Regions from separate parts of the Mixta mediterraneensis genome, predicted to be linked through region 1. Evidence: riboswitches for the same ligand, from Rfam matches in the RefSeq annotation. Region 1 holds a riboswitch; the other holds the start of a gene.
What was found. Region 1 has a riboswitch for fluoride ahead of crcB (fluoride efflux transporter CrcB). Riboswitches for the same ligand answer to the same signal wherever they lie in the genome.
Positions count from the first base shown of each region.

Region 2: linked by a shared signal. The riboswitch ahead of QRY16_RS20060 (DHHA2 domain-containing protein) and the one ahead of crcB (fluoride efflux transporter CrcB) in region 1 are both predicted to bind fluoride.

Region 1 covers NZ_JASUAZ010000014.1:30,640-38,535, forward strand. The annotation lists gene QRY16_RS10775 (MFS transporter) at 1-93, opposite strand, end outside; gene QRY16_RS10780 (GntR family transcriptional regulator) at 269-1,171, opposite strand; gene QRY16_RS10785 (zinc-binding alcohol dehydrogenase family protein) at 1,308-2,336, shown strand; gene QRY16_RS10790 (nucleoside hydrolase) at 2,326-3,249, opposite strand; fluoride riboswitch at 3,399-3,474, shown strand; gene crcB (fluoride efflux transporter CrcB) at 3,566-3,943, shown strand; gene QRY16_RS10800 (sugar phosphate isomerase/epimerase family protein) at 4,100-4,915, shown strand; gene QRY16_RS10805 (alpha/beta hydrolase) at 4,912-5,517, opposite strand; gene QRY16_RS10810 (GNAT family N-acetyltransferase) at 5,804-6,925, shown strand; gene QRY16_RS10815 (ABC transporter ATP-binding protein) at 6,922-7,896, opposite strand, start outside.
Region 2 covers NZ_JASUAZ010000060.1:5,900-13,795, forward strand. The annotation lists gene sopA (plasmid-partitioning protein SopA) at 211-1,377, shown strand; gene QRY16_RS20050 (ParB/RepB/Spo0J family plasmid partition protein) at 1,377-2,336, shown strand; gene QRY16_RS22360 (DUF4113 domain-containing protein) at 2,828-3,079, opposite strand; partial or broken gene QRY16_RS22365 (DinB/UmuC family translesion DNA polymerase) at 3,080-3,312, opposite strand; gene QRY16_RS22370 (Y-family DNA polymerase) at 3,484-3,864, opposite strand; fluoride riboswitch at 4,136-4,205, shown strand; gene QRY16_RS20060 (DHHA2 domain-containing protein) at 4,284-5,192, shown strand; gene QRY16_RS20065 (universal stress protein) at 5,189-5,614, shown strand; gene eno (phosphopyruvate hydratase) at 5,630-6,919, shown strand; partial or broken gene QRY16_RS20075 (IS6 family transposase) at 6,896-7,441, opposite strand; gene QRY16_RS20080 (phosphodiester glycosidase family protein) at 7,713-7,896, shown strand, end outside.

The DNA.
Region 1 (7,896 bases):
CGAGCGCACCACATCGCTGCGCATCGGGATGTAATCCTGAACGGCAGGCTCACCGGGCCTGGTATCGCGGCCGGTAACCGATGTCTTGTCCATTGCAACCTCCCAGAGCTGAATACTTATCGTTATGGTGAAAGCGGATGTTCGCGCGGCGGTCAAAAGGAGAGACGCCTTGACGTTGCCGTCGAGACTAAAAGCAATGACAGGATAATGTTGCAAAGATGTTTCGGTTTCGTGCGGGAGCTAATGCTTTGCGGTTTTTAATCGGTACTTAATGATATTGGTGAATGGAGCGCACCATTGAAGATTTGGCTGTTGCTAAATGAGTATGCAATGCACATAGCGCATCCACGTCCTGACGGCCAATAAGCGCCGTGAGTATCGTCATATGCTCTTCCAGAGCCACAATGTTGCGCTGCTTTAAATCACTTTCATCCCATTGATAATGCGAGTGAAAAATCACCGAAATAATTTCCAGCGATTGATTGAAAAACGGATTGTTAGCAGCGGATAAAATCAGCGAATGCATCTGTTTATCTAATGCGGCGAAGTGACGATAGTTGCTGGCAATGGTATCGCGCATCGATCGGTGGCGATCCAGCAGATCGCGCGCCTGAATCCAGCGTTCATCCTCAGCAGGCAGGTTGAGAAAGCGACTCAGCGCATGTGTTTCCAGCATTTCACGCAGCTCAAATAACTTCTCGGCGTAATCCTGAGTAAACTTTTTCATTCGCCATTGCCCGCGCTTTACCGGCTCCAGCAGATCATAACGCATAAAGCGCAGCAGAAATTCACGCACGACCACCGGACTGACTTTTACCTGATGTGCCAGTTGGAGCTCGCTGAAGGTATCGCCTGGCATCAACTGGCGCTGGTTAATCATATTAAAAAACGCCTGCTCGAACTGACTGACCTGCTGTTCTATGGGGGGCTTTAACCCGCTAAAACCGTCATCGTCGGTGGGATCGCGCACAATAACGTAGCTCTCTTCAACCTTTTCCAGCACGCCGCGTTGATGCAGATAATGCAGCGTGTGGCGTACCGTAGTGCGGCTGATATTGAACATTTCGGCCAGCGCAGCCTGCGGCGGCAGAGGCGATCGGATATGGCGCTGAGCAATGCTTTCCAGCATTTGGTTAATCACGTTGTGCCGCAAATTCTGGCTTCGACTCATATCGCCTCCGGTTTTTTATGCATTAAAAACCATTCAAAGCCCAAAAAAATCGTTGTGCTTCACAGATTCCACAGCGGAAATCCACGGGCGGCGCGTGATTCGTCATAAATGCCTGCAAGACAATGGGAGGATCATCATGACGATAATGAAAACGCTGGTTATTGCAGAGCCGCGTAAAATGGTGTGGGCGACACGTGAAACGCCCACGCCCGCCGCAGGCGAAGCGCTGATTAAAATTCTCACCGCCGGCATTTGCGGAACCGATATTCACGCCTGGGCAGGCAATCAGCCTTTCTTTAGTTATCCACGCGTACTGGGCCATGAATTATGTGCCGAAGTGGTCGCGCTGGGCAGCGGCACCTGCGGTTTTACGCCAGGCCAGCGCGTGGCGCTGATCCCTTATCTTGCCTGCCAGCGCTGCGATGCCTGCCAGAGCGGTAAAACCAACTGCTGTGAAAAGATTTCGGTCATCGGCGTGCATCAGGATGGCGGCTTTTGTGAATACCTGAATGTGCCGGTCAGCAACCTGCTGGCTGTGGATGATGTGGCGCCGGAAGCCGCCGCGCTGATTGAACCTTTTGCCATCAGCGCCCACGCGGTACGTCGCGCCGGCATTATTGCCGATGAGCATGTGTTAGTGGTGGGAGCAGGGCCGATTGGCCTTGGCGTGGCCGCGATTGCCGCTACGAGCGGGGCAAAAGTCGTGGTTGCAGATACCAGCGAGTTTCGTCGTCAGCATGTGAAAGACAAGCTGGGCCTGGTGGCGTTACATCCGGCAGACGACGGTTTTTACGACGCGCTGCGTGAACAGTTTAATGGCCGACTGGCGCTAAAAGTGATCGATGCTACCGGCAGCCCGGCAGCGATGAACAACGCGGTAAATTTAATGCGCCACGGTGGCACCATTGTTTATGTCGGCCTGCATAAAGGTGATTTGGTCATCCCTGACAGTGAATTCCATAAAAAAGAAACCACGCTGATGGGCAGCCGCAATGCGACACGTGAGGACTTTGATCACGTCCGGGCGTTGATGGCCAGCGGTAAATTACACGCCGGGATGATGCTGAATAAACATTTTGCTTTCTCGACGCTGGCTGAGACTTTTGAGCCGCAGGTGATTAATAATCGCGAGTTAATCAAAGGGGTTATCCATTTTAATCTTTAATTTTCAGTGCGTTAAAAAAGTGCGTACGTACCGCCTGGGCATCAACCTGTAAAGCGATACGCTGTGTGGGCAGATCGCGAAAAGCATCCTCGCGTGACGCTAACGCGCTGAGTTTACGCACCGTTTGCCCGCTGGCGATGCCTTCGGTAATAACCCGTAGCGGGCTTTCTGTCAGAGTAAAAGCCTGGGGCAAACACAGCCAGGAAATGGTCAGCGTGTCGTGTAGCGCCATGCCGTCAAAGCCTTCTTTCGCCAGGCTGTAAGCAAGGTAAGGACGGCAAATAGCGCTCAATACCGGCTGATTAAGTTGATGCATTTCTTCGCCGCGAATAAGCACTTTGTGAGTAACATCCAGCGGCAATAAAATAACCGGCAATGCTGAGGACAGCACCTGATCGGCAGCGTGCGGATCTTTCCAGATATTGAATTCACTAAACGGCGTCACATTGCCCGCATGTCCGTCGGTGCCAAACGCGCCGCCCATAATCACCAGTTCTTTTACCTGCGAAATGATGTCGGGCGCCTGATTAATGGCGCTGGCGATATTGGTCAGCGGGCCAATCGCCACCAGGGTGATTTCATGCGGCTGCGCACGCACGCTATCAATAATGAACTGCACCGCGCCTGGCGCCTGGTCACTGTAGGTATTCTCGAACGCATCGCCAAGCCCATCCTCGCCATGTAGCTTAGCGGGAGCGCCAGGTGCCAGAGCCAGCGGCCGGGAACAGCCGCGATAAACCGGCGCAACGATTCCCATTTTCTCGCAAAACAGCCGGGCATTTTTCGTTGCCTGATGCACGCTGACATTGCCAAAAACCGTGGTAATGCCAAGCAGACGCTGCGTTTTTGCGGCATATGCCAGCGCAAAGGCATCGTCAACACCAATATCAGTATCAAAAATCAAGGTGCGCATGATGTTCTCCTGGTTAAGGGGAAACCCGCTTAGGTTGGGCATTCCAACCTACTTGAAAGTGCACGGCTGAGCGATAAAAATTCCGCGTTTCGCGTTGCGGTGTCCTTAATTCCCTGAGTTGTCAGTTTTTACTCTGGCACGTATTATCGTCCCCTTAAGGTGATGGCGTTCCACCTTTCCCAACCGCTGTGGATTTAATCTGCGGCTGATGACGCCTGACATAAACCGTAATCCTCGCGCAGGAGCGGCTGTGTCAGGTGCGTTTTTTGCCTCTCACCGCTAGCCTGCGCGTCATTCTTAATCAGGAGCATTATTGATGTTGAAATCACTGTTAGCCGTAATGTTAGGCGGGGCGGTTGGCTGTTCGTTGCGCTGGCTTATTTCGCTGCGTTTTAACGCGCTGTTTCCTAATCTGCCGCCTGGCACGTTGATCGTGAATTTAATCGGCGGCTTTATTATCGGCGCTGCGTTGGCCTGGTTCGTAAAAAATCCGCATATCGACCAGACCTGGAAACTGCTGATCGTCACCGGTTTGTGTGGCGGCCTGACCACTTTTTCCACCTTCTCTGCTGAAATTATCTTGCTGCTACAATCAGGTAAGTATTTCTGGGCGATGTCGAGCGTGTTCATTCACGTTACGGGTTCGTTGCTGATGACCTTTATCGGCTTTGCTGCCATCAATGCGCTGGGGTGATGCCTGACGCGTAAAGGGAGTGAAATCGTCCTTGAAATAACACTTAAGAGGTAGATACTGTTTCAGGTTCTGTAAAGAAAGCGCTGCTGCCAGGCGTGAACAACTGAACCTGAATATTCAGACACCGATTAATCCAGACGATTAAGGAGCCCGTTAATGAGCCATAACCCTAAATTCCTTAACCTGGTGTTGTTACACGGTGGGCCCGAGCAAAAATTGCAGGCGGCACAGGCGGCGGGTTTCGATCAGGTCGAAATCTGGCGTGAGGATGTGCAAGCCAGCGAGCAGGGCGCTGCAGCGTTAGCGCAATTTGCGGATCAGCAAGGGATAGGTTTTACCAATTTGCAGGTATTACGCGATTCTACCGGCACGTCCGCTGGCTTACGTATCCAGAAGCGTGAAGAGTTGCGCCAGTTTATCCAGATGGCGCAGGCGCTGGGCTGTGACACTATTCAGGCGCCCGCCAGTACGCGTGAAGATTGCATTCCCGAACGCATTGATGATGATTTGCGTTGGATGGCATCGGAAGCCGCGCGCTATAAAATGCGCATTATGTACGAGCCAATGGCATGGTGTAGCGTTGATAATACGTTGCCGCTGGCATGGGAACGCTTGCAGCGCCTCGATCAGCCCAATATCGGTCTGGTGGTCGATCTGTTCCACATTTGTGCCCCTGGCGGCGATGCATCGCAGCTGGACGGCATTCCCGCCGATCGTATTTATGAAGTGCAACTGTGCGATATGGCAGAAAGACCGTCGCAGGATAAACAAGCGTTAATCGATATGGCGCGTCATCAGCGCTTGCTGCCGGGTGACGGCATTATCGAAATTGAACAGTTTGTCGATAAACTGAAAAGCGTTGGTTATCAAGGTCCGGTTGGGATTGAAGTCTTTAACGATGCGCTTAAACGCTTGCCGCCGGCCGAAGCGGCACAACAAGCGTGGCAAGCGTTGAATCGTTACTGGCCTTAATCCTGTAAACACTGCGCGATAAACGCTACAGCATCCATCGCGCCCTGGGCAGAAATCGTATGTCCGGTATTAGGTTCAAACCGCGTTTCGGTGGCGATGCCAGCGCTTTTAAGCCGCTCTGTCGCTGACTCGCTTTCGCGCCACGGAATAACCTCGTCGGCGCGTCCATGAATCAGCAAAACCGGCGTATAAGCTTGCGGCGTAAGCGGACCATCAAACGCCAGTCGGCCTGAAAAAGCGACCACGCCCGCCAGCGGATGGCGTCCGCTTGCCAACGCATCCAGCGCCATAATCGATCCTTGTGAAAAACCTACCAGCATGACGTTTTCCCAGCGATCGGCCATGCCGTTTTGCGCCATGATCGCGCTGATTGTGGCGTCAAATGCATCCCGCGCTGCACGCACGCGGGCTGGGCGGTTCTTTGCAGTTACGCCTGTCAGGCTAAACCATTGATACCCGAACCCTTGCTCAAAGGCGTAAGGCGCATCTGGCGAAGCAAACGCCACATCCGGTAAAAATGATGACCAATGCCGACCAATCGGTGCAAGATCGTCGCCGTTGCTGCCTACGCCATGCAGAAAAATCACCAGTGCTTTTGCCATGTTTATTCCTTGAAAACCGTAATGACTCAGGGCTGGGTCTGGCGGACCATACAGTTGAGATGCAATGTGTTGATTGAATAATGACCGGGCTGATGTGATCGATACTAACAGTTCCACGCATGGTAACAAATTTCCGATCGCCGACAAGGCGATCCATCACGATGGCTGGCAGCCATAGACGGGTAAATAAGCGGCTCGCAACCTTCACATTAGGTGCCATCGCGCTTCCCCTATCTCCAAAAACCTGCTTGACTGATCGCTCGCCCGAACCTATCTGGAGTTGTTGATGTCGCTGATTCACCTGACTTCATTAGCGGAAATCGCTGCCGCCGAGTGGGATGCGATCTTACCTGACGATCAACCTTTTTTACGCCATGCTTTTCTTGCCAGCCTTGAGGAGAGCGGCAGTGTGCGCGCTGAATCCGGCTGGCAGCCCGATCACCTGTTGTGGCGCGAAAACGGCATATTACGTGCCGCAATCCCCGGCTACCGCAAACGCCATTCAATGGGCGAATACGTCTTTGATCACGCGTGGGCCGATGCCAGCCAGCGCGCAGGCATTCGCTATTATCCCAAATGGCTCGGCGCGATCCCTTTTAGCCCGGTGACTGGCGCGCGCTTGCTCGGTGACGCCAGTGCAGTCGCTCAGCTGCTGGTTGCCTTACCGGAAACGCTGCGCAAAAGCGGCCTGAGCAGCGCGCATATTAATTTCACTGATGCACAGGCTAACCGGTTATTGCAAAGTGAAAACTGGCTGGCACGGTTGGGGCTTCAATATCACTGGCACAATCGCGGCTATCGCGACTTCCAGGATTTTCTCGACACGCTAATGTCACGTAAGCGCAAACAGTTGCGCAAAGAGCGTGAACAGGTAATGCAGAGCGGCTTCGAATTTGACGGCTATCGTGGCGATCAGCTGCGTGAGGAGCAGTGGGATTTTGTTTATACCTGCTACGCCAATACCTACGCGGTACGCGGTCAACGGCCTTATCTGACGCGTGATTTCTTTAGCCTGCTGGCTGAGCGGATGCCACAAAATATCCGCGTTGTGATTGCACGCCTACAGCAGCAACCGGCCGCGATGGCGTTTTACCTCAAGGATGGTAAAGCACTCTATGGGCGTTATTGGGGATGTCTGGCAGAGTTCGATCGGCTGCACTTTGAAACCTGCTTCTATCAGGGAATGGATTTTGCTATCGCCGAAGGATTGCAGCGCTTTGATGCGGGGGCGCAAGGGGAGCATAAACTGGTGCGCGGCTTCGAGCCGCTGATCACCCATTCGTGGCATTACTTAATGCATCCGGGCCTGCGCGAAGCCGTGAATGAATTTCTTCAGCAGGAAAGAGAGGGCGTGCGCGCCTGGGCTGAGGAAGCGCGCGACGCCTTACCCTATCGACGTGGTGATTAATCGGCGCCGACGAAACCACCGGTTTGATGTTGCCATAAGCGGGCGTACAGGCCGTTTTGTGCCAGCAGTTCGCGGTGGCTGCCCATCTCGACAATCTCACCTTTCTCCAGCACGACTAAGCGATCCATTTTCGCGATGGTTGATAAACGGTGCGCAATGGCGATCACCGTTTTACCCTGCATCAACGATTCCAGGCTTTCCTGAATGGCTGCTTCGACTTCCGAATCAAGCGCGGAGGTCGCTTCATCCATAATCAGAATTGGCGCGTCTTTCAGTAATACGCGCGCAATCGCCACACGTTGACGTTGACCGCCCGACAACTTCACGCCGCGCTCACCAACGTGCGCATCTAATCCGGTGCGTCCCAGCGAATCGGACAGTAACGGAATAAATTCATCGGCACGGGCACGATGAATTGCCGTCGCCAGTTCCTGCTCGCTGGCATCGGGGCGTCCATACCGCAAGTTTTCACGGATTGAGCGGTGTAACAGCGAGGTATCCTGAGTGATCATGCCAATCTGGCCGCGCAGGCTCTCCTGCGAGACGTCTGCAATGTTTTGATTATCAATCATAATGCGGCCACCGTTTAGGTCGTACAGCCGCAGCAGTAAATTCACCATAGTGGATTTGCCTGCGCCAGACGGGCCAATCAGTCCAATTTTCTCACCGGGTTTAATGTCGAGGTTGAGGCGGTTAATGACCTGACGGCCACCGCCGTAATCGAAGCGCACATCTTCAAAACGGATATTGCCGCGTGTGACTTCCAGCGCTTTAGCCTTTGGTACATCCTGCACGCTGAGCGGCTGGGCAATGGTATTCAGGCCATCCTGCACCATGCCGATATTTTCGAAAATGCCGTTCACTACCCACATAATCCAGCCAGACATATTCACCAGGCGGATCACCAGGCCGGTCGCCAGCGCGATGGCGCCGACGCTAATCAGCGATTCACTCCATAACCACAGCGCCAG
Region 2 (7,896 bases), on a different contig from region 1:
GTTCAGACGGCGATGATACTGCCAGACCGGTTTTGCCCGCGTCATCCCCTCCCCTTTTCTCCCTTCTAGCGGCGCTTCATCAGAAACTGTTCCGTGCCGGGCTCAGACTGAACTTTGCATATAATATGCAGGTTTGCTGATTTGGCGTTGCTTTGCATTAAAATTCAAAATTTAATTAATATATGCAAAGCTGATAAAAAGGAAATCGTTGTGGGCCTGAAGAATACACTGGATCAATGCATTGCTGCCGGACACGAGATGACCCGCGCTATTGCTGTTGCGCAGTTCAATGACGACAGCCCTGAGGCGCGAAAAATTACGCGCAGATGGCGCGTAGGCGAAGCCGCTGAACTTATCGGTGTATCTCCTCAGGCCATCCGGGATGCTGAAAAAGCCGGACGACTGCCTTACCCGGATCTGGAGATGCGCGGACGGGTTGAGCAACGCGTCGGCTATACGATAGAACAGATTAATCATATGCGGGACGTCTTCGGTACTCGCCTGCGCAGGCCCGATGAAAGCCTGCCACCGGTTATCGCCGTTGCTGCGCACAAAGGCGGAGTGTATAAGACGTCCGTCTCGGTGCATCTGGCTCAGGATCTGGCCCTGAAAGGTCTTCGCGTATTGATTATTGAGGGCAACGATCCTCAGGGTACCGCATCGATGTATCACGGATGGGTGCCCGACCTGCACATTCACGCTGACGATACGCTACTCCCCTTCTACCTGGGCGAGCGGGACGATGCGTTTTATGCCATCAAGCCAACCTGCTGGCCGGGTCTGGATATTATTCCCTCCTGCCTTGCGCTGCATCGCATCGAAACGGAGCTAATGGGGCGCTATGACCAGGGAAAACTGCCGACTGAACCCCATATGATGCTGAGGCTGGCTATTGAATCCGTCGCGCAAGATTATGACGTTATCGTTATCGACAGCGCCCCAAACCTGGAGATTGGCACGATTAACGTTGTCTGTGCAGCAGATGTTCTTATCGTGCCTACGCCGGCGGAGCTGTTTGATTACACATCGGCGTTACAGTTCTTCGATATGCTGCGTGACCTGCTTAAAAATGTCGACCTGCAGGGCTTTGAACCGGACGTGCGTATACTGCTGACCAAATACAACAACAGCAACGGTTCTCAGTCTCCCTGGATGGAAGAACAGATCCGTGACGCCTGGGGTGGCATGGTACTAAAAAATGTTGTTCGCGAAACGGACGAGGTCGGAAAAGGACAGATACGTATGCGAACCGTCTTTGAGCAGGCTATCGATCAGCGTTCCTCAACAGGTGCCTGGCGTAATGCTCTGGCCATCTGGGAACCTGTCTGCAATGAAATTTTTGACCGTCTGATTAAACCTCGCTGGGAGTTACGCTGATGAAACGAGCGCCTCTTATTCCGAAAGCTTCACGTGCTGCAACTGAAACTTCGCCGTCAGCACCCGCCGCGCCTATGGTTGACTCTTTAATTGCGCGGGTTGGCACGCTCACAAAAGGCAATACCGTTGTCCTGCCCGTGTGCAGCCGGGACGTCAAGTTCGTGCTTGAAACCGTGCCCGCTGATACCGTAGAGAGCGCAACACACGTCTGGGCAGGTAACGAGCGGGTACAGGCGTTTCTGACCAGAGATGCCCTGGACGATCTCATCCCCTCGTTTCTGACGGTAGGCCAGCAGACACCTGCGTTTGGTCGCCGGGTAAAAGACCATATTGAGGTCGCTGACGGCAGTCGCCGCCGCATGACCGCGATCCTGACGTCTTCCAATTATCGCGTTCTGGTCGGTGACCTGGATGATGAGCAAATGGATGCACTCTGCAAGCTGGGTAATGATTACCGTCCAACCAGCGCGTATGAACGCGGCAGACGTTATGCCATCAGGCTGCAGAATGAGTTTGGTAATAATATTTCCGCACTGGCTGATGCTGAAAACATTTCCCGAAAAGTGATCACCCGTTGCATAAATACCTCAAAATTACCTGGCGAAGTCATTGCTCTTTTCCCTCATCCCGGCGAACTCTCAGCCCGTGCGGGTGAGCAGTTAAATCGTCTTTTTGCAGAACATCAGACGCTGCTGACGGAAAAAGTCCATGAGCTGGCCGCGCGGCGTAAAGGGGGCAATTTATTAGAAGCGGATGAGATCATTACGGGGCTCATGGAAGCGGTGAAACAGAAGCCTGATCCCTCCAGACAGAAGGTCGTTAAGCGGGATTTTGGGCCCGGAATGACGGCGCAGTATAGCGGTAATCGTGTTGTCTACAACCTTGACCTTACAAAGGTTCCTCATGAACTTGTTCAGCAGCTTGAGGAAATCATGGAAAAAAGTCATACAAAACATTAATTACTTTTCCGGGACCACGGTCCCGGATTGCCCTTTTCAACGCCTGAGTTTGCCTTTTCCATCTGACATTCTCTCTGACGTCCCCTGGCAAAAATTTAAAGAGCTGCTATTTGACATAGCTGGGACCATGGTCCCAGAACAGGGCCTGCTGATGATAGATTGGGACCATGGTCCCACCTTGCCTGAAATAAAAGCCATGGAGGTGATCATGTCAGAGAGAAGGTCTCCTTTCTGGTCGGATCACACATCACCTTCTGATTAACATTGCCTGGGCCCATGGTCCCAGCACAGGGCCTGTTATTAAAAGAGGATTCAGACGGCCAGGCTTCACTGACAGATGCAGGAGAGATATCTTCCAGTTTGTCGACCAGTCAAGGGAAAGTAGCTCCCATTTAATTTTCCATTCGTTGTTCACTCTTTGACGCACAAACTACATATGTCCCAGCCCGGACTAATTGATGCCGTCCAGTATCTTCATCAGCTGCGCGCAGTCAGAGCACACGCGCTACGGGTATATCACTCCATCGGGTTGTCCATGCTTGTGAGAGTAACTCCCGCTTCATCTGCCACTCATTGCTGACACTCTGACGGGCAAACCACATATGCCCCAGCCCGGACTGGTTAATACCGTCCAGCACCTTCATCAGCTGGGCGCTGTTCGCCTGCGGCTTATCCTCATCGAACAGGTTCAGCTGACTGACGCCGTCTGGCGTGAAGTCATCGAGCATAATGCCGGCCTTCATATAACGGCGCCCTTCAAGCCAGATGCGATCGAGCGACCGCATGGCCACTTCAATCGCGTCTCGCGTGTCCTGCGTGGGTATCGTGAGATTTTCGCTGGCGCTGTTGCCATAAAAAACTTCACCCTGCGCGTGCGACGAGCTCCGGATAAAACGCTGATGCGCCGACAGAACTGGCGCTCTTTTCTCAGTTTCTCCGCCGCCCGTGTGGCGTACTGACACAGCACTTCCTGCATGGCCACTTTTGTCGTAATGCGCTCGCCAAAGGAGCGGCTACAGACGATTTGCTGTTTCGCTGGCGCAAACTCCTCGAGGGAAATGCACGATTCGCCGTTGAGCTCGCGAACGGTGCGCTCGAGCACCACGCTGAAGTTTTTACGGATGAGGACAGGGTGCGCGCGCGCCAGCTACAGGGCATTTTCAATGCCCATCAGGTTGAGCCTCTTGCCGATGCGCCGGCCAACGCCCCATATATCCTCAACGGGCTGGTTTTCCAGCAGCGTGGAGGTGCGCTTCGGATTGCCCGGCGTCAGCGCCAGCACCCCGCGGAACTGCGGCCACTCCTTGCTGGCCCACTGCGCCGATTTTGCCAGGGTTTTTGTTGGCTCCATGCCCACGCCGACGGTCAGGCCGGTCGTAATCAGAACGTGCGCGCGCAGGCGCCGGCCGAAGTGCTCAAAGTCCTCGCAGCCACCGATGCCGGTCAGGTCCAGGAACATCTCGTCAATGGAATACTGCTCGACGCGGGCCGTGATCTCCTCCAGGGCGGTCATCACGCGCTGCGACATACTGTGGTTTATGTGGAATACAATTCAAATAAGGAATAAAGATATTTTTCCTCAAATAATTATTCTCTGAACTGCAGTCATTCCGCTATTAAAACAGGTTCTGCGCTAAGCGTGGAGGTGCTTACCGCTGCTGGCGATACCATACAGGCTCCACTGTTACTTTGCCGGTCAGGCGGAGAGTCCCCGGCAGGCGCTTCAGGAGGCCAGGGTTTCTGGGGCAGAGAACTCCATCAGATTAATGCTGACAAGCTTTCTCTTCGGCTCTATACTCAGCCAACAGGGTGATGGCGTTCCACCTTAACCAACCGCTCCGTTCCGGAGCTGATGACGCCTGATGTGACTCTTGATTTGCAGGAGGCGCGTCAGGCCGTCCCAACTTTCTTCACGACCTGCGTGCCTCCCTTTACGGGGAGAGACATGTGATACACGTTTTTGGCCACATCAATCCTGACAGTGACGCCATCTGCACGGCCGTCGTCACCGCGCACTGGCTGACCGGGCGCGGCATGGACGCCCGCGCATGGCGTCTCGGCGAAGCTAACCGCGAAACCCACTTTATCTTTGACACCGCCGGACTCACGCCGCCGCCGCCGCTTTCCTTTCCGTTGCAGGACGAACAGGTCTGGCTGGTCGATTTCACCGAGCCGGCGCAGGGACCTGACGATCTGCTTCGGAGCAATATCGTGGGCATCACTGATCACCACCGGCTGGGCGGGCTGGTAACGCAACTGCCACCGGAGGTCCACATACGCCCGCTTGGCAGCAGCGCCACGCTGCTCTGGCTACTGATGGACGCTGAAGCGCGCCGCATGCTGCCCCCGACGCTTGCCATTCTTCTGCTGGGTGCACTCCTGAGCGACACCGTGAATCTACGCTCCCCCACCACGACCGAGGACGATATTCGCTCGGTTACCGAACTGGTCGTACTGTCGGGCGTGAACCGCAAAACCTTTGCCCGTGACCTCCTTACTGCAAAAACTGACGTCAGCGGCCTCAGCGCACAGCAGCTGCTGGACAGGGACCTCAAGGCTTTTGTGATTGCCGGTACTGACGTGCGCATTGCCCAGATTGAGGTCAGCTCACCGTCACAGGTTGCCCCCGTGATCGACGACCTGCTCGCTGCCCTTGCGTATCTGGCAGAGCAGTCGGGGGCCGCCCTGGCGATGCTGATGCTGACCGACATCCGTGCAGGTTTCTCAACACTTTATTTCGCCGGGCGGGAAAGCGTTAACGCAGCCTCCTGTTCCGTGCCAGGCATGCTCAGCCGCAAAAAACAGCTTCTGCCGTGGCTTGAGTCCCACCTTAACCAGAACGGGAATTCATTATGACCTGCTATACCCACGCACTGATACTTGTGAACGATAAAGACGACGGCACCCTCCTGCTGAAACGGGCGGTCGCGCTGGCGCAGCCGCTCGGCATGAAAATCACCCTGGCCCACATCAGCGACGACTACCGGGAGATGAACTACGTGTCCGACAGCCTGATGGACGACGTCGTGTCGGAGGAGGTGGTGAAGGCCAAGGCGTTTCTGAGCGAGCTGGCGGCCTCCGTGCCTGAGACGGTTGATACGCGGGAGCTGGTGACTATGCGCCGCTTTGAGGACGTGGAGAAGTGTATCGCGGAGCTGGGCGTCGACATCGTGCTTGCCGGGCACCGCAACCGCTTTATGGGAATGCTGACCTCCCGCTCGGCGGAATACATCAACCATCTCACAGTAGATGTGCTTATCACTCACCTGACTGACTGAACCGGGAGAAACGCTATGCGCTTTAAACTGGATAACGTGACCGCCCGTGAAATTCTTGACTCGCGCGGCAACCCTACTGTTGAAGTCGAAGCCCGGACCTCAGACGGGATGATGGCGCGCGCCTCGGTGCCTTCCGGGGCCAGTACCGGGTCGCGTGAGGCCGCTGAACGCCGCGACGGCGACTCCCGCCGCTTTGGTGGCAAAGGCGTACTGGATGCCGTCAGGGCGGTTAATACGGAAATCTGCGAGGCCGTGCGCGGCAGGGACGTGCGCGAGCAGCGGCACCTGGACAACATCATGCTGGCGCTGGACGGTACGGAGAATAAGAGTCGCCTGGGTGCGAATGCCATTCTGGGCGTCTCGCTGGCGGTTGCCCGGCTGGCGGCAAAGGCCTCGCACGAGCCGCTCTGGCGCTACCTGGGGGGCCTGCAGGCAAACCTGCTGCCCGTACCGTGCATGAACATTATCAACGGCGGCGTGCACGCCCGCGGTCAGGGCGCGGACTTTCAGGAATTCATGATAGCGCCACACGGGGCACCTACGCTGCGCGAGGCCGTGCGTCAGGGCAGTGAGGTTTACCAGGCGCTGCGACAGATCCTGCTGGACAAAAACCTGTCGGCTGCGGTCGGCGACGAAGGCGGCTTTGCGCCCGCCGTGTCGTCGAACCGCGACCCTCTGGCGTTTATCGTACAGGCTATTGAGAAGGCAGGATACCGGCCCGGAGAAGACATCAGCATCTGCATGGACCCTGCATCGAGTGAATTTTTCGCTGACGGTAAGTATCATCTGCGCACCGAGGGCAGCGCGCTGAGCGCGGCGGAAATGACGGCGTACTACGGCGAGCTGATGGACCAGTTTCCCGTCATCCTGCTGGAAGACGGCCTGGCCGAGGACGACTGGGCGGGCTGGAAGCATCTGCACCAGCAGCTCGCGGGCCGGGCCGAGCTGGTTGGCGACGACCTGTTTGTCACCAACGTGAAGTACATCCAGCGCGGCATTGACGAAAACCTCGCCAGCGCCGCGTTGATTAAGCTCAATCAGATAGGTTCGCTCAGCGAAACGCTGGAAGCCGTGGCGCTGTGCCAGAGGCACGGCTGGGGTGCGTTTATGTCACACCGCAGCGGTGAAACGACGGACACGTTCCTTGCCGACCTGACCGTGGCCCTGCGCGCAGGACACCTGAAAACCGGTGCGCCGTGCCGCGGCGAACGCGTGGAAAAATACAACCAGCTGATGCGCATCGAGCAGGCGCTGGGTGATGATGCACGCTACGCGGGTCTTCACGCGTTTGTGCGCCGCATGTAACACATCCGCCGGACGGCCTGCGCCCGGCATCTGTCGGTGTTCAACGTCAGACGGGCATCGACCTTCGCGTTTGAGTAACACAAGCGCACGGCCATAGGTAGGCGCTTTATCCGTGTTGATAAATCGCGGGATCTGCCACTTCTTCACGTTATTGAGGATTTTACCCAGAAAACGGTATGCGGCTTTGCTGTTGCGACGCGCGGAGAGATAAAAATCGACGGTGCGGCCCCTGCTGTCGACGGCCCGGCAAAGATAAGCCCAGCGGCCATTGACCTTAACATACGTTTCGTTAATGTGCTACGGACAAAGATCGGAAGGGTTACGCCAGTACCAGCGCAGTCGTTTTTCCATTTGAGGTGCATAACGCTGAACCCAACGATAAATAGTGGTGCGATCGACATTCACGCCGCGTTCGGCCAGCATCTCCTGCAGCTCACGGTAGCTGATGCCGTATTTGCAGTACCAACGCACAGCCCACAGAATGATGTCACGCTGAAAATGCCGGCCTTTGAATGGGTTCATGCGCTGCTCCGTCAGCAAAAGGTGGCCATAATTTTATCACCTCCACATTTTTGCAACAGTACCAAAAAAACTTCAGCGCGCTGAAATAAGCGTTTTTTTAAAAAAAACAGCCAAATATTAGGTTATAAACGGCCTACTTAGTCACTCTCATCAATCAAACGGCGTTCATCCTGCATCGATAAATAGCATCTGTACGTTTATCAGGCCAGAACGCCAGGGCGTGTGTGAAAGCGATGATAGCGGCAGCGTTGGATATACAAGGAATTTGGTTATGAAAGTTTCGAACGTGAGTTTTAGCTCACTCGGTCCTGTTCAGGATAATACAGGTGTTAAGAAGGCAGCTCCGCTGGCTCAACTGGTGGCTAACGTTTCAAATACAGCAGAGAAACCACTCATCACCTCTTTTGAAGTATTAAAAAGGATTATTGGCGAAGAAAAAGCGTTTGCCGTTAACA